DNA from 4 places in the Sodalis sp. C49 genome. Region 4 is predicted to be linked to each of the others. Evidence: predicted binding sites of a transcription regulator. Region 4 holds the regulator's gene; each other region holds the start of a gene.
What was found. Region 4 encodes CRP, which controls carbon source genes, mostly activating them, when cyclic AMP is high. Its sites were predicted from a motif close to ATGTGANNNNNNTCACAT; they were not measured.
Positions count from the first base shown of each region.

Region 1 (5,753 bases), 820 kb from region 4:
CATAGCCTGGATGAGCAACAGCAAGGGGAGATCCGCATCGGGGTGTCGAGTAATTATGCCGCCTACCGCCTGCCCGCCTTGCTGGAACGTTTTCGCCGGCAATATCCCGGCGTCAGCATTAGCCTTACCAGTGGTTACAGCGAAGAAATTTTCCAGCGCCTGCAACGGGATGAGATTCATCTGGCGCTGGTGAAAGATGATTTTAACTGGAAAGAGGGCAAGCGGCTGATCGATGAGGATTGTTATTACCTGATAAGCCAGCATGAGCTTAATTTCAGCCTGCTGCCTCATTTGCCGCAGATTAAAATTAATCATGGGCCGCATATTACCCAACTGATTGAGCGCTGGTGGAATGCCAATTTTTCCCTGGCGCCGCGTATCGCCATGACGGTGGACAAACTGGAGGTTTGCCTGGCCATGGTGAACCATGGCTTAGGTTACGCCATTATCTCCAGCTATTTGCCGTTGCCGGATTCACTGTTCCGTCTGCCCATCACTGTGGACGGCCAGGCGGTTAAGAACAGAACCTGGCTGCTCCACCGTCACGCCTGCGATGCCTCCGCCCTGACGCTGCCCTTTATCCAGATGCTGGCCGATGCCGCGGGCCTGCCCCCCGTCCGGTAATAATCAGCGGTTCGACAAGCTGGAAATAATAAAGAAAATGTTTCGCTAAAGATGAAACATTTTCAACTAATGGTTGAACACTCGACATCATTTACGAAAAACGCTATCGTGGGCATCTGGATGTCTAAACGTTTATACGTATGCTTTGAGGTTCTATAGTTATGCCGATTCGGGTTCTTGATGAGTTGCCAGCAGTGAATTTCCTGCGTAACGAAAACGTGTTTGTTATGACCACTTCCCGCGCGCGCACCCAGGAAATACGTCCGCTAAAGGTGCTGATCCTTAATCTGATGCCGAAAAAAATCGAGACGGAAAATCAGTTCCTGAGACTGCTGTCCAACTCGCCGCTGCAAATTGATATTCAGCTGTTGCGTATTGACAATCATGAGTCGAAAAACACCCCGGCGGAACACCTCAACACCTTTTACTGTGATTTTGAGGATATCCAGGATGAAAACTACGATGGTCTGGTGGTGACCGGCGCGCCGCTGGGGCTGGTGGACTTTCAGGACGTGATTTTCTGGCCGCAGATAGACCGGGTGTTGCAATGGGCTAAAGGACATGTCACCTCGACCCTGTTCGTCTGTTGGGCGGTACAGGCGGCGCTGAATATTTTATACGACATTCCCAAAATGACCCGGCGGGAGAAGCTGGCCGGCGTATATCAGCATAACACCCTTAAGCCGCATGCCTTGCTGACCCGTGGGTTTGACGAGACGTTTCTGGCGCCGCATTCCCGCTATGCCGACTTCCCCTCCGACGTTATCCGTCAATATACCGACCTGGAGATCCTGGCGGAATCGGAGCAAACCGGCGCCTATCTGTTCGCCAGTCCCGATAAACGCCTGGCCTTCGTCACCGGTCATCCGGAATACGATGCCTTAACCCTGGCCGGCGAATATCATCGCGATCTGGCGGCCGGCCTGAATCCCGCCATCCCGGTTAACTATTTCCCGGATAATAATCCAGACCTGCCGCCCAGGGCCAGCTGGCGCAGCCATGGGCATTTATTGTTCGCCAACTGGCTGAACTACTACGTTTACCAGATTACGCCATACGATCTGAAAAAAATGAATCCCACCCTGGATTAAAAGGGAATGCAGCTCGCACCCTGTTCCGCGCCGGAGAGTTGTCCGCGCAGCGCGCCGAACAGTTCACGGCCGCAGCCGATATGCTCCGCGCTTAAATCAGGCTGCGCCACGATCCGGCGCGCCAGTTCGTCGGCGTCCACCAGTAACGACAGCTCGCCGGTTACGCCGTTCACCCGCACCCGATCGCCAGTCTGGATTTTCGCCAGCAATCCGCCGTTATAGGCCTCCGGCGTGACATGGATGGCCGCCGGCACCTTGCCTGACGCGCCGGATAAGCGTCCGTCGGTGACCAGGGCGACCTTGTAGCCGCGATCCAGCAGCACGCCCAGCGGCGGCATCAGTTTATGCAGCTCCGGCATGCCGTTGGCGCGCGGTCCCTGGTAGCGCACCACGATCACGCAGTCTTTGTTCAATTCGCCGGCATCAAAGGCCGGACCCACGTCATGCTGGCTTTCAAACACCATCGCCGGCCCCTCGATAACCTGGTTGGCCACGGGCACGGCTGAGGTTTTCATCACCGCGCGCCCCAGATTGCCGTCCAGCACCTTGGTGCCGCCGTGATGTTCAAACGGATTATCGATGCTGGCTATCACCTTGGGATCGAGCGAGATTTCGGTGCTTTCGCGCCAGGCCAGCACCCCCTGATCCAGCCAGGGTTCCATGGTGTAACGGCTTAAACCGAAACCGGCGACGGTATTGACCTCTTCATTCAGCAGGCCGCCTTTTAGCAATTCGCGTATCACGAGCTGGACGCCGCCGGCATCGTGGAATTGGTTGATATCCGCCGGCCCGTTGGGGTAAATGCGCGACAGCAACGGCACGACGTCCGACAATTCGGAGAAGTCGTCCCAGTTGATGACAATGCCGGCGGCGCGGGCCATGGCGACCAAATGCATGGTGTGGTTGGTGGAACCGCCGGTGGTCAGCAGGGCGATAATGCCGTTGACGATCACCTTCTCGTCCACCAGCCGGCCAATCGGCAGATAGTTGCCGCTGTTTTCCGTCAGGCGCGTAACCTGTACGGCGGCGGCATCGGTCAGGGCGTCGCGCAGCGGGGTATTGGGCTGGATAAACGATGAGCCGGGTAAATGCAGGCCCATCATTTCCATGACCATCTGGTTGGAGTTGGCGGTGCCGTAAAAGGTGCAGGTGCCGGCGCTGTGATATGACGCCGCTTCCGCATCCAGCATGGCCGCGCGGTCTATCTTGCCCTCGGCGTAGAGCTGGCGTACGCGTACTTTTTCTTTATTCGGCAAACCGCTGGCCATCGGTCCGGCGGGGACGAATACCGCCGGCAGATGTCCAAAGGACAGCGCCGCCATCACCAGCCCGGGGACGATCTTGTCGCAAATCCCGAGGTATAAGGCGCCGTCGAACATATTATGGGATAAACCAATGGCGGCGGACATGGCGATGATCTCCCGGCTCATCAGCGACAGCTCCATGCCGTCCTGTCCCTGGGTCACGCCGTCGCACATCGCCGGTACCCCGGCGGCTACCTGGCCTACCGCGCCGACGCTGTGCAGGGCGTCTTTCAGGCGTTGCGGGTAATGCTCGTAAGGCTGGTGGGCGGACAGCATATCGTTGTATGAATTGATAATGGCGATATCATTGCGGGTCATGCTTTTCAGCGCCAGCTTATCATCGGGCTGGCAGGCGGCGAAGCCGTGGGCCAGGTTGCCGCAGGCCAGCTGCGACCGGTGAACCGTTTTGACGCGTGCGGCGTCGATGCGCGCCAGATAAGCGGTGCGGGTGGGTAAAGAACGGTCGATAACGCGTTGCGTCACCCGGGCTACGGTAGGATTCATATCTGCCTCACACTTAAGATTGAATGGTCAAGCCTGGCTCTTGCCGTCGGCGGAGCCTGGCTCAACAACGGAATTGGTGTCCCAGCCGCCGGACAAACCGTCGAATCGCTTTTTTTATAATGACAACCTATTGGTAGCGAAGCGGCCTGCCGGCTATTACAGCGATATTGTGAAATTGAATCGTTTCAGCTAAAAAAGCTTAAATAGCCGGATGCGCCCTCTGGAGATTACCGGCCGGGTATGACAATGATTATCCCTGGCATAACAAGCATAGTTGCTGTGCCGATCGCTGCTTAAGCGCGCGGGAGGTCAGCCGCCGTTGCCCCGATCTGTTCCTTGATGCAGCGCAGGGCATCGTTGATGACCCCGTCCACCGGCTGGTTGATATCCACCACCAGGACGTCCTTTTCATCGGCGCCCGGTTCTTCCAGGGTATCGAATTGAGTGACCAGCATTTGGGTCTTGAAGAAATGACCTTTGCGCGCTTTCATCCGGGCTTCTATCACATCGAATTCGCCCTTGAGATACAGGAAGGACAGGTTGGCGTTGCCTTCCCGCAGTCGATCGCGATAATGTTTTTTCAGCGCCGAACAGACGATAATGGAAATGGCGTTGGTACGTTGCATCGCAAACGCGGCATCATTGATTGCCGCCAGCCAGGGCGCGCGATCGTCGTCGTTAAGCGCCTGTCCCGCCGCCATCTTGTTGATGTTGGCGCGCGGATGCAAAAAGTCGCCGTCAAGGAACGCGGCCGATAGCTCACGGGCCATGGCGTTGGCCACCACGGACTTGCCGCTGCCTGAAACGCCCATTAAAACGAAGATATGGTTAGCTGTTGTTGTCATCGTAAGGCTCCGTGGCCAGAAAAGAGTGTAGTGATGTTACCGGTAACATTATCCCGATTTTTGCTGCGGTTTCCAGATGCTTTGTCGTTTTTTCGCGCTAATTGTGATCTGCTTCAAATTAAAAATGTAATCTGAAACATTCTTTTTACATCGCACAGCATCGTTTCGGGCCGGACCGGTGGGATTTGAAAAAGTCTCATGCGCCTTCGGCGTCGATTGCCTGTAATTTATGCTAGGATGTTCTGCCTATTTTGGCTTCATAAAAGATGATTTTTTCAGCGGTGGATGGGGTAATGGTGAACAATCGAGTGGACGGACTGCGCAGGCAATTAGCACAGCGCATCATGGTGCTGGACGGTGGCATGGGCACCATGATCCAGAGTTACCGGCTTGAGGAAGAGGACTACCGGGGGGCGCGTTTCGCCGACTGGCCGAGCGATCTGAAAGGCAATAACGATCTGCTGGTGCTGAGCAAGCCCGAGGTGATTGCCGCTATCCATCACGACTATCTGGCCGCGGGCGCCGATATCCTTGAGACCAACACCTTTAACTCTACCGCCATCGCCATGGCCGACTACCATATGGAGTCGCTTGTCAGCGAGCTGAATACCGAGGCCGCCCGGCTGGCCCGGCGCAGCGCGGACGAATGGACGGCGCGCACGCCGGAGAAACCCCGCTATGTGGCCGGCGTCCTCGGCCCCACCAACCGCACCGCCTCCATTTCGCCGGACGTTAACGATCCGGCGTTCCGCAACGTCAGTTTTGATCAGTTAGTGAGCGCTTACCGTGAGGCGGTTCACGCTCTGGTGACGGGCGGCGTGGACTTGATTATGGTGGAAACCATTTTCGATACCCTTAACGCCAAGGCCGCGATATTCGCCATCGAAACCGAATTCGAGGCCATGGGCGTACAGTTGCCGGTGATGATTTCCGGCACTATTACCGATGCCTCGGGCCGCACCCTTTCCGGCCAGACCACCGAGGCCTTCTATAATTCCCTGCGCCACGTCAAGCCCCTGTCCTTTGGCCTGAACTGCGCCTTAGGCCCCGATGAGCTGCGCCAGTATGTGGCCGAGCTGTCGCGCATTGCCGATTGTTATGTCAGCGCCCATCCCAACGCCGGATTGCCGAACGCCTTTGGCGAATACGATCTCGGCCCGGATGAAATGGCCGGGCAGATCAAGGAATGGGCCGTTTCCGGTTTCCTGAATATCGTCGGCGGCTGCTGCGGCACCACGCCCGCGCACATCGCCGCCATGGCGCGCGCCGTCGAGGGCATAGCGCCGCGCGTCCTGCCGGAACGGCCCATAGCTTGCCGTCTGGCGGGCCTGGAACCGCTGAATATCGCCAAGGATACGCTGTTCGTCAACGTGGGCGAGCGCACC
Region 1 is NZ_CP163303.1:3,369,805-3,375,557, reverse strand. It holds gene ABUK12_RS15155 (LysR family transcriptional regulator) at 1-624, shown strand, start outside; gene metA (homoserine O-acetyltransferase MetA) at 786-1,715, shown strand; gene edd (phosphogluconate dehydratase) at 1,712-3,523, opposite strand; gene gntK (gluconokinase) at 3,817-4,368, opposite strand; gene metH (methionine synthase) at 4,662-5,753, shown strand, end outside.
Region 1: gntK (gluconokinase) is a predicted target of CRP. The motif match lies at 4,470-4,487, and genes of this name have one in related genera.

Region 2 (5,753 bases), 710 kb from region 4:
TGAACACCCGGCTTGTCATGATTAAGGGTTTTTTGCCTTGGCAAAGGTCATTGCGACTTGAATAACATCATGATAGAGGGAGGGAAGGGATTCACATTATGCCATCATCCGCTATTCAGCACAGGGAACATATCGGACGCTACCACAGCCAGACTCACGATTATGTCAGTAATAAAAAAATCCAGCAAAAATTGAACGGCATGGCCGCGTCGCCAGGCGATGGGGTCGTGGGCGCCAGGGCGCATCTCATGCTTCAGGCGCTCACGCTGGCCACCAATATATCAGTGAGCCTGGCGCCGGCAGCCGTGCGGCCATCCGGGCGCGCCGTTTCTCCGTTGCTTTCTCGCCAGGCCGCGCCCGCAGGCCCGGCGGCGGCGCCACCCGCAAACAGCATCCATGAAATGAAGGGCAAGGCACCACAACGGCTACTGTTTAACATGTTAAGCGCGGGACAAGGCTATGCGGAGCATGGCATCGGTCAAGACGCGATTGCGTTTATGTATATTTCGTCAAAAAAGGATAAGTCTTTTAGACAGAAGCGAATATCTTTAGATATCTCAGTCGGTCTGCAAGAACAGGATTACCGGGATTATATTGAAAAGAATTGCCATATCAGGACCAAAACCAACCAAGGGAAAGTATTGGGGGATAGTCTGCTTGTCACCGGCGAATATATCAGGAATCCCGTTCGTGGTTTCGCCGAAAAACTTAAGGAGTGGATCTGGGGTAATGGTGAACTTTCTGAAATAGGAGCCATACTGTTTGAAGTTGTCAATCTTGGTCATGACATCATTTTCGGGATTTACACTATTGGCGCGTACCCGATTATAAAATATACTTCGGCAAAAGCCTTGTCTGTATCAGGCCATTCCATCAATGGTGACAGCAACTGCGTCAGGAACGAATTTTCGGCTGAGGAAATGGCCAATCTGCTGTTCAATACCGAGGTTGGCATTACCGACCGCAGGGCTTTTTCAAATCCACTGTTACATCACAAACCACGGGAATTGCAAAAGGCTAATGCCTTTGATCCAGACGGGGTATTTGTTCACGAAAAATATCCGACCGGTATCAATACTGTCAAACATCTTGCCGTTGACCTAGATGGCGCCATCCAGCGTGTTCGGCAAACAGAAGCGGGTGAATACATTATTCCAACTGGGCAGCAGGGTAATAACGCTAAAACTGGCCGGAAAGTTTTTTATGACGCGATAAATGATAAGATCCATATCGGCGGAGATGTGCCTGAAGGGCAGGGAGTTGATTATACAGTACAAAACGGTAAGAAATTTATTAAATTATATGGCGAGAATTATGAACTTAAGTATAGCGCGGTGAAAAGAACGCACGAAGTGAAATTGCGGAACCATGACGGAACGGAATCCCGGATTCCGGTATATCATGAAAAAATCAGCCATTCTTGGCATCTTGGCACACACAATAACAAACCTGCCTTCACGTTTAGACAAGAGAAAAGAATTAAGTCGTTCAAGATGAGGTTTGACGGCGCCTATGAATATATTCAGGTTGATAACCTTAATCCCAAACACTATGGTGCCGGTAAAATTATTGAAGTCAGGTCAAAAGACACAATGGCTATGGGTGATAATGTCATAATGAGGGTGGTTGAGCTGAAGGGAGAATTAGTGCCTGTGCGCGCGGCGGTAGTGCCCAAAAGAGGCCTTAAATATGAAATTTTTAATCGGGCTATGCCTGGCCGTCGCGGCCATCCCGTCGAGTTTGACGGTCGCCGCTGGTTGTTTGAAGCGCCGACGTCAATCCATGTCGCCAAAACGCTGCGACGCGCCATTGCCAAGGATATTGTCGGGGAGAGCGTCAACGCGTTCGATTTGTCCACGCCTGATAAGCTTGGCCTGCGCTGGGATATAAATAATAATTCATATCTGAAAATTAAAAATAAATATTTTAAAGTAAAAAGGTATCCGCAAACCGCATACAAGTTTTTTCTGATGAATAATCATCGAAAAATCAACCTTCGCTTCAAGAAAAATAAATTTCATGTCGAAAATTTTAGGGAAAGGATTAACGATCTCCGTAAGATTGGCATGAGCGGCCGGGCGGGACTCAGGCCGCGTAAGCATGCTGTGGATATTCTCAAGGACCTGGATGGGTTCGACCTTGAACAGGCCAAAACACTGCTGTCTCAATACCATTTCCCCCAGGAGGGACTGTTTAACGAATATTCGTTTGCCTTGCATATTGAACAGTTTAGTGAAATTCCTCCCTGGGCAAAACGGTTTAAAATTGATGAAAGCGCCGTCAATGTGGCGCCGGCGCAAGGGCGGAAAGTGCCTGTGTTTGATCCCGATGACGAATCCGTTAACCTTGAACTCCTGCTCGGTACGCAGATTGGTGAAGGTGATTACGGTATCGTTTTCCAGGATGGCCAGGATCCCAATTGGTATATCAAGATGATGCGACCACATCCGGATGGCGACGCCGATATAGATATTGAAATGTTGGCGGAAAAGGAGGCTGAAAGCTTTCGTTTATATTATGGCCCGGAATCGGCAAAGGTATTTGCTGATAATGATGGTAATTTTTATAACAGAATGTACAAAATTCCCGGCATAACGTTAGATTCACTTCCCGAGGGCTCCCTGCCGCACGATGCAGTTGAACGCTTTGTCGATATGCTGGAAAAACTAAATAATGTCAATATGATACACGCTGATCTCCATGGGGCGAATATGTTGTGGGATGCAGAAAGTGAAATGTTTTTCCCCATTGATATCATTGATATTAAAAAAGATTTTTTTCGCAGCGGCAACGACTATAAACACAGTCTAAACATGCGTGGCGAAGAAAGATGGGACGATGTGATTTATGAGATCAAACAAAAGATGGCGCCCTGAGGCCATGGCAAGGATGCGGCCGCTCTTTATCCGGCGATAATGAACAACGCGCCGGTGGTCACGCCAGCCGCCGCCGTGCCGCCTGGTCCAGCGAAACGTTTCGATGGCGATCACATTTTTGATGTTTCCCGCTTGTGGCTTGGCCCGTTTGTGATTATTTTCAGCCCAGCGAAACGTTTCGCTGGGAGGATCTGCCAATGAAAAAAGGATTACTGCTCAACGCCGAGGTTTCCGCGTTGATTTCCCGCTTGGGGCATACCGATGAAATCGTCATTGCCGATGCCGGGTTGCCCATACCCGCGACAGCCGCCAGGATCGATCTGGCGTTGACCCAGGGCGTGCCGGGCTTTTTACAGGTGTTCGACGTCGTGGCCAGTGAGATGCAGGTGGAAAGGGCGATAATCGCCAGCGAAATGGCCGCCCATAATCCCGCGCTGCACCAGGCGTTGCTGGCCGGGCTGTCCCAGCTGGAGCAAGCGCAGGGCAATACCATCGTCATCGACTATATCAGCCATCAGGCATTCAAAGCGCAGACCGCCCACAGCCGGGCCGTTATTCGCAGCGGGGAGTGCTCGCCCTTCGCCAACGTTATCCTCTGCGCCGGCGTCACCTTCTGAGGCATTTATGCAACCCTTACTGCAACTGAGCGGGATAGACAAGTCGTTTCCGGGCGTCAAAGCGCTTTCCGGCGCGGCGCTGACCGTGTATCCCGGCCGCGTGATGGCGCTGGTGGGGGAGAACGGCGCCGGTAAATCCACCATGATGAAGGTGTTGACCGGGATTTACAGCAAGGATGCCGGTACGCTCATATTTATGGGAAAGGAAGTTGCCTTCAGCGGCCCCAAGGCGTCGCAGGAGGCCGGTATCGGTATCATCCATCAGGAACTTAACCTGATCCCTGAACTGACGATCGCCGAAAATATCTTCCTGGGGCGCGAATTCCTTAACCGTATCGGCGGCATCGACTGGAAGCGGATGTATCGCGAAGCGGACCGACTCCTGGGCCGCCTGAACCTGGCCTATAGCAGCCACCGGTTGGTGGGGGAATTATCGATTGGCGATCAGCAGATGGTGGAAATCGCCAAGGTAATCAGCTTTAAGTCGCAGGTGATCATCATGGACGAGCCCACCGATGCGTTAACCGATACGGAAACGGCATCGCTGTTCAGTGTGATAAACGAACTGAAGCAGCAGGGGTGCGGCATTGTCTATATCTCCCATCGGCTAAAGGAAATTTTCGAGATCTGCGACGATGTCACGGTGATGCGCGACGGGCAGTTTATTGCCGAACGGCCGGTAAACGAGCTGCAGGAAGACAGGCTGATTGAAATGATGGTGGGCCGCCGCCTGGAGGAACAGTATCCGCGCGTCACGCAGCGTCCGGGCGAGGAGCGCCTGCTGGTCAGCCACCTGTCGGGCCCCGGGGTGCATGACGTCAGTTTCTCCCTGCGCCAGGGGGAAATCCTGGGCTGCGCCGGGCTGATGGGCGCCGGCCGTACCGAACTGATGAAAACCCTCTATGGCGCCGCCAGGCGCACCGGCGGCAGCGTGACGCTCGACGGACGTGCCGTGGTCGCCAGGTCGCCCCAGGACGGGCTTGCCAACGGCATTGTCTATATTTCCGAGGATCGCAAGCGCGACGGACTGGTGCTGGGCATGTCGGTAAAGGAAAACATGACTTTAACCGCCCTGCGCTACTTTAGCCATCAGGCCGGTTGGCTGAAACACGCCGACGAGCGGGTGGCTGTCGGGGATTTTATCCGTTTATTTAATATCAAAACGCCGTCGATGGAGCAGCCTATCGGCCTGCTGTCCGGTGGCAACCAGCAAAAAGTCGCCATTGCGCGCGGCCTGATGACACGCCCTAAGGTGCTGATCCTGGATGAGCCGACCCGGGGCGTCGACGTGGGCGCCAAGAAAGAGATTTACCAGTTGATCAACCAGTTTAAACAGGAAGGGCTCTCCATCATCCTGGTGTCCTCCGAGATGCCGGAGGTCCTTGGCATGAGCGATCGCGTCATGGTGATGCATGAAGGCCGCTTAAGCGGCATATTCCCCATCGAACAGGCCACCCAGGAAGTGCTGATGGCCGCGGCCGTCGGCAAGCTTTATCGTACCCAGCAGGAGAATCAGTAATGAATTCCCGGACTATCCCCGTTAAACGCGGCATCAGCAAAGCCTGGCTGCTGGAGCAAAAATCGTTGATTGCGCTGCTGGTGCTGATCGCCGTGGTTTCTTCAATGAGCGCCAATTTTTTCAGCCTCAACAATCTGTTCAATATTCTCCAGCAGACCTCGGTCAACGCCATCATGGCGGTGGGTATGACGCTGGTGATCCTCACCGCAGGCATTGACTTGTCCGTCGGGTCCCTGCTGGCGCTGACCGGCGCGGTAGCCGCCTCGGTGGTGGGGCTGGAAATGAATGTCATGGTGGCGGTGGGCGCCTCCCTGGCGCTGGGCGCGGCCATCGGCGCCATCACCGGCCTGATTGTGGCGAAGGGCAGGGTACAGGCCTTTATCGCCACCCTGGTCATGATGCTGCTGCTGCGCGGTATCACCATGGTGTATACCAACGGCAGTCCGGTAAACACCGGTTTCAGCGATACGGCCGACGCGTTTGGCTGGTTTGGCATCGGTCGTCCCCTTGGCGTGCCCACGCCGGTATGGATCATGGCCGTGGTGTTTCTTGCCGCCTGGTACATGCTGCATCACACCCGCCTGGGCCGTTATATCTATGCGCTGGGCGGTAATGAAGCCGCCACCCGGCTGTCCGGCATCAGCGTCGATCGGGTCAAGGTCATCGTCTACGCGCTGTGCGGGTTGCTCGCGGCGTTGGCGGGCGTTATCGAAGTGGCGCGCCTGTCCTCGGCGCAGCCCA
Region 2 is NZ_CP163303.1:3,476,376-3,482,128, reverse strand. It holds gene ABUK12_RS15625 (hypothetical protein) at 99-2,876, shown strand; gene rbsD (D-ribose pyranase) at 3,074-3,493, shown strand; gene rbsA (ribose ABC transporter ATP-binding protein RbsA) at 3,501-5,012, shown strand; gene rbsC (ribose ABC transporter permease) at 5,012-5,753, shown strand, end outside.
Region 2: rbsD (D-ribose pyranase) is a predicted target of CRP. The motif match lies at 2,975-2,992, and genes of this name have one in related genera.

Region 3 (5,753 bases), 2.2 Mb from region 4:
CTTGAACAGGCGCTGGAAAAAATGCTTTCCCGGGTCGGGCCGCTCGCCGGACGCGAAACGCTGGCGCTGACCGACGCCGCCGGGCGCATCACCGCCGCCGCGGTAATTTCCCCGGTAAACGTTCCCCCGTTTGATAATTCCGCCATGGACGGGTATGCGGTGCGCCTGGCCGATATCGCCGCCGGCGCGCCGCTGCCGGTAGCCGGTAAAGCGTTTGCCGGCAAGCCCTTCGCGGCCGATTGGCCGCCGGGGAGCGTGGTGCGCATCATGACCGGCGCGCCCGTTCCCCCCGGGACGGAGGCGGTAATAATGCAAGAGCAGGCCGAATTATCCGGCGATGGGGTGTGTTTTACCGCCCCGGTAAAACCGGGACAGAATATTCGCCGTATCGGCGACGATATCCGCCTGGGTGACCAGGTCCTGTCCGCCGGTCGCGCATTGGGGGTGAGCGAGCTGCCGCTGCTGGCGTCGCTGGGCATAGCGGACATCAGCGTGGTGCGACGGCCACGGGTGGCGCTGTTTTCCACCGGCGACGAATTACAGCCCATAGGGGCGCCCCTGGCCGCCGGGCAAATCCACGACACCAATAGGTTCGCCGTACGCCTGATGCTGCGCCAGCTGGGCTGCGAGGTTATCGATCTGGGCATTATCGCCGATGACGCCCAGGCCCTGCGCGACGCATTCCGCCAGGCGGACAACCGGGCCGACCTGGTGATTACCAGCGGCGGCGTGTCGGTGGGTGAAGCGGACTATACCAAAACCATCCTTGAAGAACTGGGTGAAATCAGCTTCTGGAAACTGGCGATGAAACCCGGCAAACCCTTTGCCTTCGGCCGTCTGGAGCACGCCTGGTTCTGCGGCCTGCCGGGCAATCCGGTGTCGGCGGCGGTGACGTTTTACCAGTTGGTGCAGCCGCTGATAGCCAGGCTCGCCGGGCGGGCGCACTGGCGGTTACCCGCCCGGCTGCGCGCCAGAACGCTGACGCGGCTTAAAAAAACGCCCGGCCGGATGGATTTTCAGCGCGGCGTGTTCCATACCACGCCCCGCGGCGATATCGAGGTCGCCAGCACCGGCGCGCAGGGATCCCATGTTTTCAGCTCCTTCAGCGCCGCCAACTGTTTTATCGTGCTGCCGGCCGAGCAGGATGACGTGGCCGTGGGCGAATGGGTGGATATCGAACCCTTTAATCATCTGTTGTTATCATAGGGCCGGACCGTGGCGGACGAATTAACTCATGCGGAAATGCTGCGCTACAACCGGCAAATCATGCTGCGCGGCTTTGATTTTGACGGCCAGGAACGGCTGAAAAACGCGGGTGCGCTGGTGGTGGGCCTGGGCGGGCTGGGCTGCGCCGCGGCGCTGTATCTCACTGCCGCGGGCATAGGACGGCTCACCCTGCTGGATTTCGACATTGTGGCGCTGTCCAATCTGCAACGCCAGATACTGCACGACGATCGGCGCATCGGCATGGCTAAAGTCGATTCCGCCGCCCTTGCCCTGGCGTCGGTTAACCCCCATGTCACTATCGCCACGCGCAACGCCGCCCTGGACGACGAGTCGCTGACCGAGCTTATCGCGCAGCATGACGTCGTGGTGGATTGCACCGATAACGTGACGACGCGCGAGCAGCTCAACCGGCTGTGTTTTACCCGCCAGACGCCGCTGGTGTCCGGTGCGGCGATCCGTATGGAGGGGCAAATCAGCGTCTTTACCTACCAGCCCGGCGAACCCTGCTATCGCTGCCTGAGCCGATTGTTCGGCGCAGGCAGCCTCACCTGCGCGGAATCCGGCGTGATGGCGCCGTTGGTGGGCATTATCGGCTCGTTGCAGGCCATGGAGACTATCAAGCTGCTGACAGGGTTCGGCAAGCCGCCGGCCGGCCGGCTGGTCATGTATGACGCCATGACGCTGCAGTTTCGGGAGATGGTGCTGCCGCGGGATCCGCATTGCGCCGTGTGTGGGACGGCGTCGCCCGGCTGAGAGGAAAATCGCGTTTGGCGCGGGCGGCGTTGCTCCGGCGAACACTGCGCGGCAATAGGAGAAATGGAACGGCCCCGCGCAACCAGGGCCGGCGCTTAAAACGGCGTTTAAACCGTCATCAGCTTAGTTTAAACCCTGGCTGCGCAGGTAATCTTCATAGTTACCGCTGAAATCTATCGCTTTTTCCGGCGTTAATTCCAGGATGCGCGTCGCCAGCGAACTGACGAATTCGCGGTCATGGGACACAAATATCAGCGTCCCCTGGTACAGTTCCAGCGCCGAGTTCAGCGACTCAATGGATTCCATATCCAAATGGTTGGTAGGTTCGTCCATCAGCAGGATATTGGGTTTTTCCATCATCAGCTTGCCGAACATCATGCGGCCCTTTTCGCCGCCGGATAAGACGCTGACCGGTTTATTGATATCGTCCTGGCTGAACAGCAACCGGCCAAGGATGCTGCGCACCGCCTGTTCGTCGTCGCTGGGCTGTTTCCATTGGCTCATCCAGTCAAACACGTTAATGTTTTCGGTGAACTCGCTGGAATGATCCTGGGCATAATAACCGATGCTGACGTTCTCGGACCACTTGATGGTGCCGCCCACCGGCGGCAGCTCGCCCACCAGGCTTTTCAGCAGGGTGGTTTTACCGATGCCGTTGGGACCGAGCACCGCCATCTTTTCGCCCACCTCCAGCATCAGGTTTATTTTACTGAACAGAGGCGGCTGGCCGTCATAACCCTGGGTCAGCTGCTGTACTTCCAGGGCGTTGCGGAACAATTTTTTATCCTGCTCGAAGCGGATAAATGGATTCTGGCGACTGGACACCTTCACCTCGTCCAGCTTGATTTTTTCAATCTGGCGGGCGCGGGAGGTTGCCTGGCGTGATTTGGACGCATTGGCGCTAAAGCGGCTGACAAAGGACTGCAATTCGGCAATCTGCGCCTTTTTCTTGGCATTGCCGGACATCAGCTGTTCGCGCGCCTGGGTGGACGCGGTCATATAATCGTCGTAATTGCCGGGATAAATGCGCAGTTCACCGTAATCCAAATCCGCCATATGGGTGCAGACCATATTCAGGAAGTGCCGGTCATGGGAAATAATGACCATGGTGCTGTTGCGCTCGTTCAATACCTGCTCCAGCCAGCGGATGGTATTGATATCCAGGTTATTGGTAGGTTCGTCAAGCAGCAGGATATCCGGATTGGCGAACAGCGCCTGCGCCAGCAGCACGCGCAGTTTCCAGCCCGGCGCCACTTCGCTCATCGGACCGTAATGCTGCTCAAGAGGAATGCCGACGCCCAACAGAAGCTCACCGGCGCGCGCCTCGGCGGTATAACCATCCATCTCGCCGTACAGGACTTCGAGATCGGCAACCCGATAGCCCTGCTGCTCGCTCATCTCGGCCATGGCGTAGATGGCGTCGCGCTCTTCTTTCACCGCCCAGAGCTCGGCATGGCCCATGATGACGGTATCAAGCACGGTATACTGTTCAAAGGCAAACTGATCCTGGCGCAGCTTGCCCAGGCGTTCATTCGGGTCAAGGCTGACATGGCCGCCGCTGGGCACCAGGTCGTCCCCCAGGATTTTCATCAGGGTGGATTTACCGCAGCCGTTGGCGCCAATCAGGCCGTAGCGATTGCCGCCGCCAAATTTAACGGAAATATTTTCGAATAGCGGTTTGCTACCGAATTGCATGGTGATGTTGTTACAGATTAGCAAAAGGAGGTACTCTTCATTAAAAACGTGACATTAACCACATTATGCCACACTCCGTTGTAAAATTGCTCTCTCTGTGTGCGCCCATGGCCATAAGCATTAAAATTGGCGTGCCCGGCGCGGCCCCGAGCCGGGTTAGCGCTCCGCGGCCCGCGTTCGCGGCCGGCAAAACGGCCCCTGATGGCCGCCACTTACGCGCCTCTTTCGGCCCGCTAACCAATATAAGGCATTATTATTTGATTTAATATTTTGTCATATTAACATCATCAATAAATATCAGGGTTGTCATATCATAAGGGTATACCTTATTTACCCGCCGAGCAGGATAAATACAGTGTCATTTCGCCAGCATCCCGCCAGGGCGACCGCTAATAATGCATAACCGATAAATAAGGGCGTCCCGTCAGGCAGGATAAAAGAGAGACACTATAGCGGTGTGGCATGCCATAGCCCATTATTCCCGGCTCACCATTGCCCTTCTTTAAAATACTGCTCTGGCGGCAGGAAGAATATAAAAACGCAGCTGCTCGATAAACAGCATGCGCGCCCTGATACGGGCCGGAGGGTGGATGGGCGATACGGGATAAGTGTCGCCGCCCAAGCAGGGAGGGCGCGGCCGGGATAAAAAAAAAGCATGGCTGAAATGCTCAGCCATGCTTATCATGTCCACACCGGGGTCGTTAACCGGAAAACCGGCGCCGCCCGATCGCAGAAGGGAAATTAGAAGCGGTAACCAACGCCTGCGATCCAGGTGCCAACGTCTACGCTGCGGATGCGGCTTTGTTCGTAGGAAACGTCAAACGCGACATTTTCCATCGGGTTGAACTGCAAGCCTGCGCCGTATGCTACGCCAACATCGCTGGTGCGGTGTGAATCGCGGCCGTCTTGCGCGTTGTCGGTAAATTGGCCCACGCCCATGCCGACTACGCCGTATACGCTGGCCCAATCGTTAATGCGGTAAGCCGGACCGGCGGTGATGCCGTAGTAAGTGCCTTTTTCGTAGGTGCCTTGTTCAGCCTGGTTCTTTTCCAGGTAGGTGAAGGAGCTGATCATGCTCCAAGGCGCGCTATCATCCATTTCATAACGGTACTTCAGGTTAAAACCCGATGCCTTGTTGATGACGCCCTGCATATCACCTTGGGCATAACCCGCGGAAACGGTGCTTTCGCCCGCAGTCGCCGAACCCGCCGCTACTGCCAATACACAAGCTAACGCTGAAAGACATGCAATTTTGTTCATAACCACCTCAAATGTGAATTTACGTCCTAACCATGAAAATATAACAAAAAGTAGCACGAAACTCTGCTTAATAAATGTTGTCCAAGTAAACGTATCGTGTAACATAAGTTTTCAAAGCTTTCTATCCCATTCATTTTACTTATGTTTTGTGCTATATGTCACAAATCAGACTTTACGTATCCTTACAACATATCCAGATTAATCCGAACTGAATGACTAAAAAATAGACCACTATCGTGCAATGCGCGTGATTTTTTTTCGCAACTCATGTCGCCGCCCTCATATTTTCTGCTCATAAAAACCGCCACTACTATTTAATTATGTTATTACGGCATTTTGGAACACAAAATGCATCTCCTTTCACAGCCGTTCTGCCTGATTTTCAGCGCCTGTTTCTGCGGCACGCTGTGCTGAACCAGAGACTTTTTGCTATAATAATTATTAGAGACATTATTTTAAATGAAAACCATTTGTATTACCGGCCCGAAACAACAAAACGCGGTTGTGATGCCGGGAGTACTCTCATGGTTGATGTCTTTTATCCTGCTAAGCTGTTTAATGCGTTCAGCGGTGGCGACACTGAGAGGTATCGGCGATATGAGTGATAGGATGCAGGATTGCGAAACGCTGTTATACTTTATGCCTGAACGAAATTAATAATGATCAATTAAGAGGATGATTAATGATGAGTACCGCTAAACTGGTTAAAACGAAATCTTCCGAACTTATTTATACGCGTAACGATCTGGAAGAGTCGGTCAAGGTCTCCAGTATCGCGCTGTTAAACCGTCTGGTGATCGAGTATGTCGACCTGGCGC
Region 3 is NZ_CP163303.1:1,998,510-2,004,262, forward strand. It holds gene moeA (molybdopterin molybdotransferase MoeA) at 1-1,206, shown strand, start outside; gene moeB (molybdopterin-synthase adenylyltransferase MoeB) at 1,216-1,980, shown strand; gene ABUK12_RS09010 (ABC-F family ATPase) at 2,104-3,699, opposite strand; gene ompX (outer membrane protein OmpX) at 4,417-4,935, opposite strand; gene dps (DNA starvation/stationary phase protection protein Dps) at 5,621-5,753, shown strand, end outside.
Region 3: ABUK12_RS09010 (ABC-F family ATPase) is a predicted target of CRP. The motif match lies at 3,722-3,739, and genes of this name have one in related genera.

Region 4 (5,753 bases):
ATCCCTGACGATATGACAATATGGCCGGTAGCCTGCGGGCGGGCGTCGGGTGAATATCACACAGGTCCTGATCTCCTGTCCAGGCAAAGGACGCTATCCTGTGTGGCTGGCGGGGCACGGGCCGCTATCTAAAATGCATCCTGTTGTTATTCAATAAAAATCTATTTACCAGTAGGATATACCGGCGATGTTGCTGCTTATCGATAACTATGACTCCTTTACCTACAACCTGTACCAATATTTTTGCGAGCTGGGCGCGCAGGTAGAGGTATGGCGCCACGACCGGTTGCAACTGGCCGATATCGAGCGCATGGCCCCGCGGCAACTGGTGATTTCCCCGGGTCCCGGCACCCCCGACGAGGCCGGCATTTCATTGGCGGCCATTCGTCATTTTGCCGGCAGGATACCTATACTCGGCGTCTGTCTGGGTCATCAGGCCATTGCGCAGGCTTTCGGCGCCCGCATCGTGCGCGCAAACCAGGTGATGCACGGCAAAACCTCCGCCATTACCCATGACGGCCGCGGCGTCTTCGCCGGGCTGGCCCTGCCGCTGACGGTCACCCGCTACCATTCCCTGGTGATCGACCGCGCCGGCTTGCCCGATTGCCTGGAGGCGACCGCCTGGAGTCTGCGCGACGGCGCGCGGGATGAAATTATGGGCATCCGTCATCGAACCCTGCCGCTTGAAGGTGTACAGTTTCATCCTGAAAGCGTGCTCAGCGAGCAGGGGCATCAACTCCTGGCGAACTTTCTTGCGTGTTAGCCGATCGGCATGTTGATATAGCATTAACGGACAAGGCCACGGGCAGCGGCTTTTTTTCGCTCTGATAGTGATAAAACGATTGCACTGGAGTGATTTTTTATTCATATTTTATGACTATAATATCACTTCTTGATTTGTTGCGGACCGGGTAATTACATATGAATACAGATAATAGCGCAGTAACGCGGGAAACTTTCGACCAGGTTATTCTGCCGGTTTATGCACCGGCGCAGTTTATTCCGGTCCGGGGCAAGGGCAGCCGGGTATGGGACCAGGACGGAAAGGAATATATTGATTTCTCCGGCGGCATTGCCGTCACTGCGCTGGGACATTGCCACCCGGCGCTGGTCGCGGCGCTGAAAGCCCAGGGCGAAACCCTATGGCACACCAGCAACGTCTTTACCAACGAACCGGCGCTGCGCCTGGCGCGCAAGCTGATTAACGCCACCTTTGCCGACCGGGTGTTTTTTGCCAACTCGGGCGGCGAGGCCAATGAAGCGGCGTTTAAGCTGGCGCGTCACTACGCCATTACCCGCCACAGCCCCTATAAAACCAAAATCATCGCTTTTCATAACGCGTTCCACGGCCGCACGCTGTTTACCGTTACCGTGGGCGGGCAACCAAAATATTCCGACGGCTTCGGGCCAAAACCGGCGGATATCGTCCATGTGCCTTTTAACGATCTGGCGGCCGTCAAGGCGGTGATGGATGATCATACCTGCGCCGTGGTGGTGGAGCCGATTCAGGGTGAAGGGGGCATTATGCCCGCCACGCCGGAATTCCTGCAGGGCCTGCGCGATCTGTGCGACCAAAATCAGGCGCTGCTGGTGATGGACGAAGTGCAGTGCGGCATGGGGCGCACCGGCAAGCTGTTTACCTATATGCACTATGGCGTAACGCCGGATATTCTGACCACCGCCAAGGCGCTGGGCGGCGGTTTCCCCATCAGCGCCATGCTGACTACGGAAGAGATCGCCTCGGTGATGAAAGTGGGCACCCACGGCACCACCTATGGCGGCAATCCCCTGGCCTGCGCGGTATCCGAGGCGGCGCTGGATGTGATTAACCAGCCGGAAGTCCTGGCGGGCATTAACGAAAGGCACGATCGTTTCGTCAGCGCGCTCCAGGCGATTGACGACAAATATCAGGTATTTTCGGATGTGCGCGGCATGGGCCTGCTGCTGGGCGCCGAACTGCGGCCGCAGTTCCATGGCCGGGCGCGCGAGTTCCTGCACGCCAGCGCCGCGCAGGGCCTGATGATCCTCAACGCCGGTCCGGACGTCATCCGTTTCGCGCCGTCGCTGGTGGTGGAGTTCGCCGATATCGAACAGGGCATGGCCCGGTTTGAACAGGCGGTGGCGCAGGTTATCGCCGCCAAACCCTAAGGCGCGCGGCGGGAGACTAATGGCTTAACCGGCGCGCCAGCCAGTTGCCGTGCTGCGGCCGCTGGCGCCAGGCTACCGATGAAATCGTATGCATCACGCCCAGATGGAACAGAATACGCCGCAGATGGCGTTCCATCAGGGTGCCGGGCAGCTCCGGCGTTTCGCCGGCGGCGTCCATCACCGGGCTGTCTGAGCTTGGGCCGTCATATTCCAGCCGTTGCTGGCAGCGCTGCAGCGCCACCTCGCAAGAGGCCAGGTACTTTTGCGCCAGCGTCGGCGTCAGCATGTAGTGATCCCGCGCCAGGATGGTCATGGCATTGATGTGCTCGACGATGAACTGGCTATGGGTCACCCATAAACGCATATCGGTCAGATAGCGCGAATTAAACGCCGGCTCCCGCATCGCCTGGCTAAGCGACGTAAACAGCGCGTTGTGCGCCTGGTTGACCTTCATGCGCGCGTAGGCCAGCGCCGCCGGCTCGGGGGCGGGTTGCAGCAGCAGTCGCAGCGCGTCCTGGTCCCGCTCCAGCGCCAGATGGGCGTTTTTGCGCAGCATACCGCTTTGCCACTGCGGCCATAACCACAGCATGCCGCCGAACGCCAGCATACAGCCGATCAGCGTATCCACCAGCCTGGGCACCAGGAAATGCGCGCCGTTCAGCGACAGTAGCTGCAACGTATACACCGCGGTCACCGTCATGCCGATCATCGCCAGGCCGTAATTTTTGCGCAACACCAGGTAAGACGCCAGCGTCAGGAACAACATGCACAGCAATACCGTGCCGTCGCTCAGCCTGAATTGCAGCGTGCCGGCGGCAATCACCAACCCCGCCAACGTGCCCAGGGCCCGATGCTGGATCCGCACCCGGGTGGCGTTATAGCCGTTCTGGCTGACAAACATCACCGTCATTAAAATCCAGTAGGGTTTGGGGAGATCCAATACCAGCCCCAGGCTGCTGCCGATGGCCAGCATAATCCCAAGCCTTGCCGCGCTGCGCAGCGCCATGGATTTAAAGGAACAGTAGCTGACCAGCGCATGCCAAAACGACAGCCGCTGCTGGTTGTCGGCCATCAGGTCGCGGCGGTAAAGCGGGCGCTGGGTACGCAGCAGCCGGGCGATACGGCTGAAATGGTAATAACAAAACTGTCCGACCGGATTATCCGGATGCCGGTCGGCAATTTTTTCCAGGGCCGACAGCGCGGTGGCCATGTTAAAACGCCCCGGCTGCCGGTGATAGAGAATATCATCCGCCAGTACCCGCAACCGCGCGGCAATCAGCCGGGCGTTATAGCGGATAACCGCCTCGGCGTGGCTTTGCGCCACCAGTTTTTGTACTTCGTCCGGCTGGTGCAGGCTGACGGCGATATGCTCCTGCAAATCCAGCGCCACCTGGAAAGAACGCAGCAGGCGTTTGTACTGCAGCTGATCATTGGCCGACAGCATATAAAGCTGCTGGTATACCTGGGCAATCAGATCAATCACCGCCTGCTGGCGGGCAAACAGCGGCGGCAGGGCGGTTTCCGGATCGGTATGCTGTGTCAGCAGGGTATATTTCGCCTCGATATAATCCGCCAGCTCCCGATACAGCAGGCTAAGCGATTCCCGCATCGGCTGCTCCTTCCACAACCGGAACCACAGGGCGTTGAACAGCCCGTACCAGGCGGTGCCGGCAATATACAGCAGCGGCGGCACGGCGGGCGGCACATTGCCGGCCAGCCCCAGGGTAAAGATGGCGGCGATAAGCGCGGCGGGCAATAAACGGCCGTGCAGCGGGCTGATTTCACCGGTAACGCCGAACAGCAGCGCCAGGCCGAGCATCACCAAGGGCAACGGCACCGGCACGGCCAACAGCACCTGGATCAGCACGCTGCTCAGCGCGAACAGCACGCCGCCGACGGCCAGTCGCTTGAAAAACCGTTTATGCAGGGTATCGAGGCCGGCGATATTGCAGCAGGCAGGGACCAACGAAAACAGCAGGCCGTTTTGCAAGCTGCCGAATAACAGGCCGGCGGCCACCGGCAGGCATAGCACGATGGTTTGCCGCAGGGCATAGTTTACTTCAGGGTGGTAGATTAACCGGCGCCACATACTGTCAGCAAAAAAAGCGTGGTACGAAGCACCACGCCTGTATAACGGGGCTATCAGCGCGTGCCGTAAACAACAATGGTTTTACCGTGCGCGGATATAAGATTTTGATCTTCGAGCATTTTAAGAATACGTCCTACCGTCTCGCGGGAACAGCCGACAATCTGGCCGATTTCCTGACGGGTGATTTTTATCTGCATGCCGTCGGGGTGGGTCATGGCGTCGGGTTGTTTCGCCAGGTTCAACAGGGTTTGCGCTATGCGTCCGGTAACGTCCAGGAATGCCAGGTTGCCGACTTTTTCCGACGTTACCTGTAAACGACTGGCCATTTGCGCCGACAGGCGCATCAGGATATCCGGATTCACCTGAATCAGCTGCCGGAATTTTTTATACGAAATCTCGGCGACTTCACAGGCGGTTTTCGCCCGTACCCAGGCACTGCGTTCCTGACCTTCCTCGAATAGGCCGAGCTCACCGATGAAATCTCCCTGGTTAAGATAGGAGAGAATCATCTCTTTGCCTTCTTCATCCTTAATCAGCACCGCCACGGCGCCCTTAACGATGTAGTAAAGCGTTTCAGCCTTTTCACCCTGATGTATAAGTGTACTCTTCGATGGATACTTATGAATATGGCAATGAGACAGGAACCATTCGAGAGTCGGGTCTGTTTGCGGTTTGCCGAGAACCATTCGCTGTTATCCTCTTTTGTCATCGCTATCCCAGGTTCGGGACATCGTATTCCCTGTTACGGCGCTTGTATTATTCACTCTGACTCCGCGTTTAAACGGAGCGACGTAAGGGAACTTATTAGGGTCTGGTAATGTGATGTTCCGATCGATCTCTTGCCCTTTCATTATCATGAGGCCGATCCAGCCTTGTTTTTAGCATAGGTTTGAAGCAGTGTCTTCTGTTGTCTTGCTTCAGCATGAAGTATGTTCAGTAACATTGCCAGTTTTCCAACAAAAATGTAGTCTGCTGGAAAGCTTTTCATCAGGAGTATCATAATGCAGGCACGGGTCAAATGGGTAGAAGGGTTGTCTTTCATGGGCGAATCCGCCTCGGGCCACCAGGTTTTGATGGATGGGAACGCGGGCGAAAAAGCGCCCAGCCCAATGGAAATGGTATTGATGTCGGTCGGCGGCTGCAGCGCCATTGATGTGGTATCGATTTTACACAAAGCGCGGCAGGACGTCCGGGACTGCGAGGTCAAACTCACCTCCGAGCGCCGCGACGAGGCGCCGCGCCTGTTTACCCATATCAACCTGCATTTTATCGTCACCGGCGCCGGGCTGACCGACAAGGCGGTGGAGCGGGCGGTGACGCTATCGGCGGAAAAATACTGCTCGGTCTCACTGATGCTCGGCGCGTCGGTCAATATGACCCACAGCTTTGAAGTGCGCGACGAACACCACGCCCCAGCCGCCTAACCGGCCCGCCAACACCGCACTCCAACCCGGCGTGTTCAAGGGAGAGCGCGCCAATGGGGTCGAATCGGGCATGGTTTCTCTGCCCGACCGAG
Region 4 is NZ_CP163303.1:4,186,755-4,192,507, forward strand. It holds gene ABUK12_RS18750 (aminodeoxychorismate synthase component II) at 188-763, shown strand; gene ABUK12_RS18755 (bifunctional acetylornithine/succinyldiaminopimelate transaminase) at 922-2,148, shown strand; gene ABUK12_RS18760 (YccS/YhfK family putative transporter) at 2,165-4,237, opposite strand; gene crp (cAMP-activated global transcriptional regulator CRP) at 4,291-4,923, opposite strand; gene ABUK12_RS18770 (hypothetical protein) at 5,091-5,279, opposite strand; gene ABUK12_RS18775 (OsmC family protein) at 5,239-5,661, shown strand.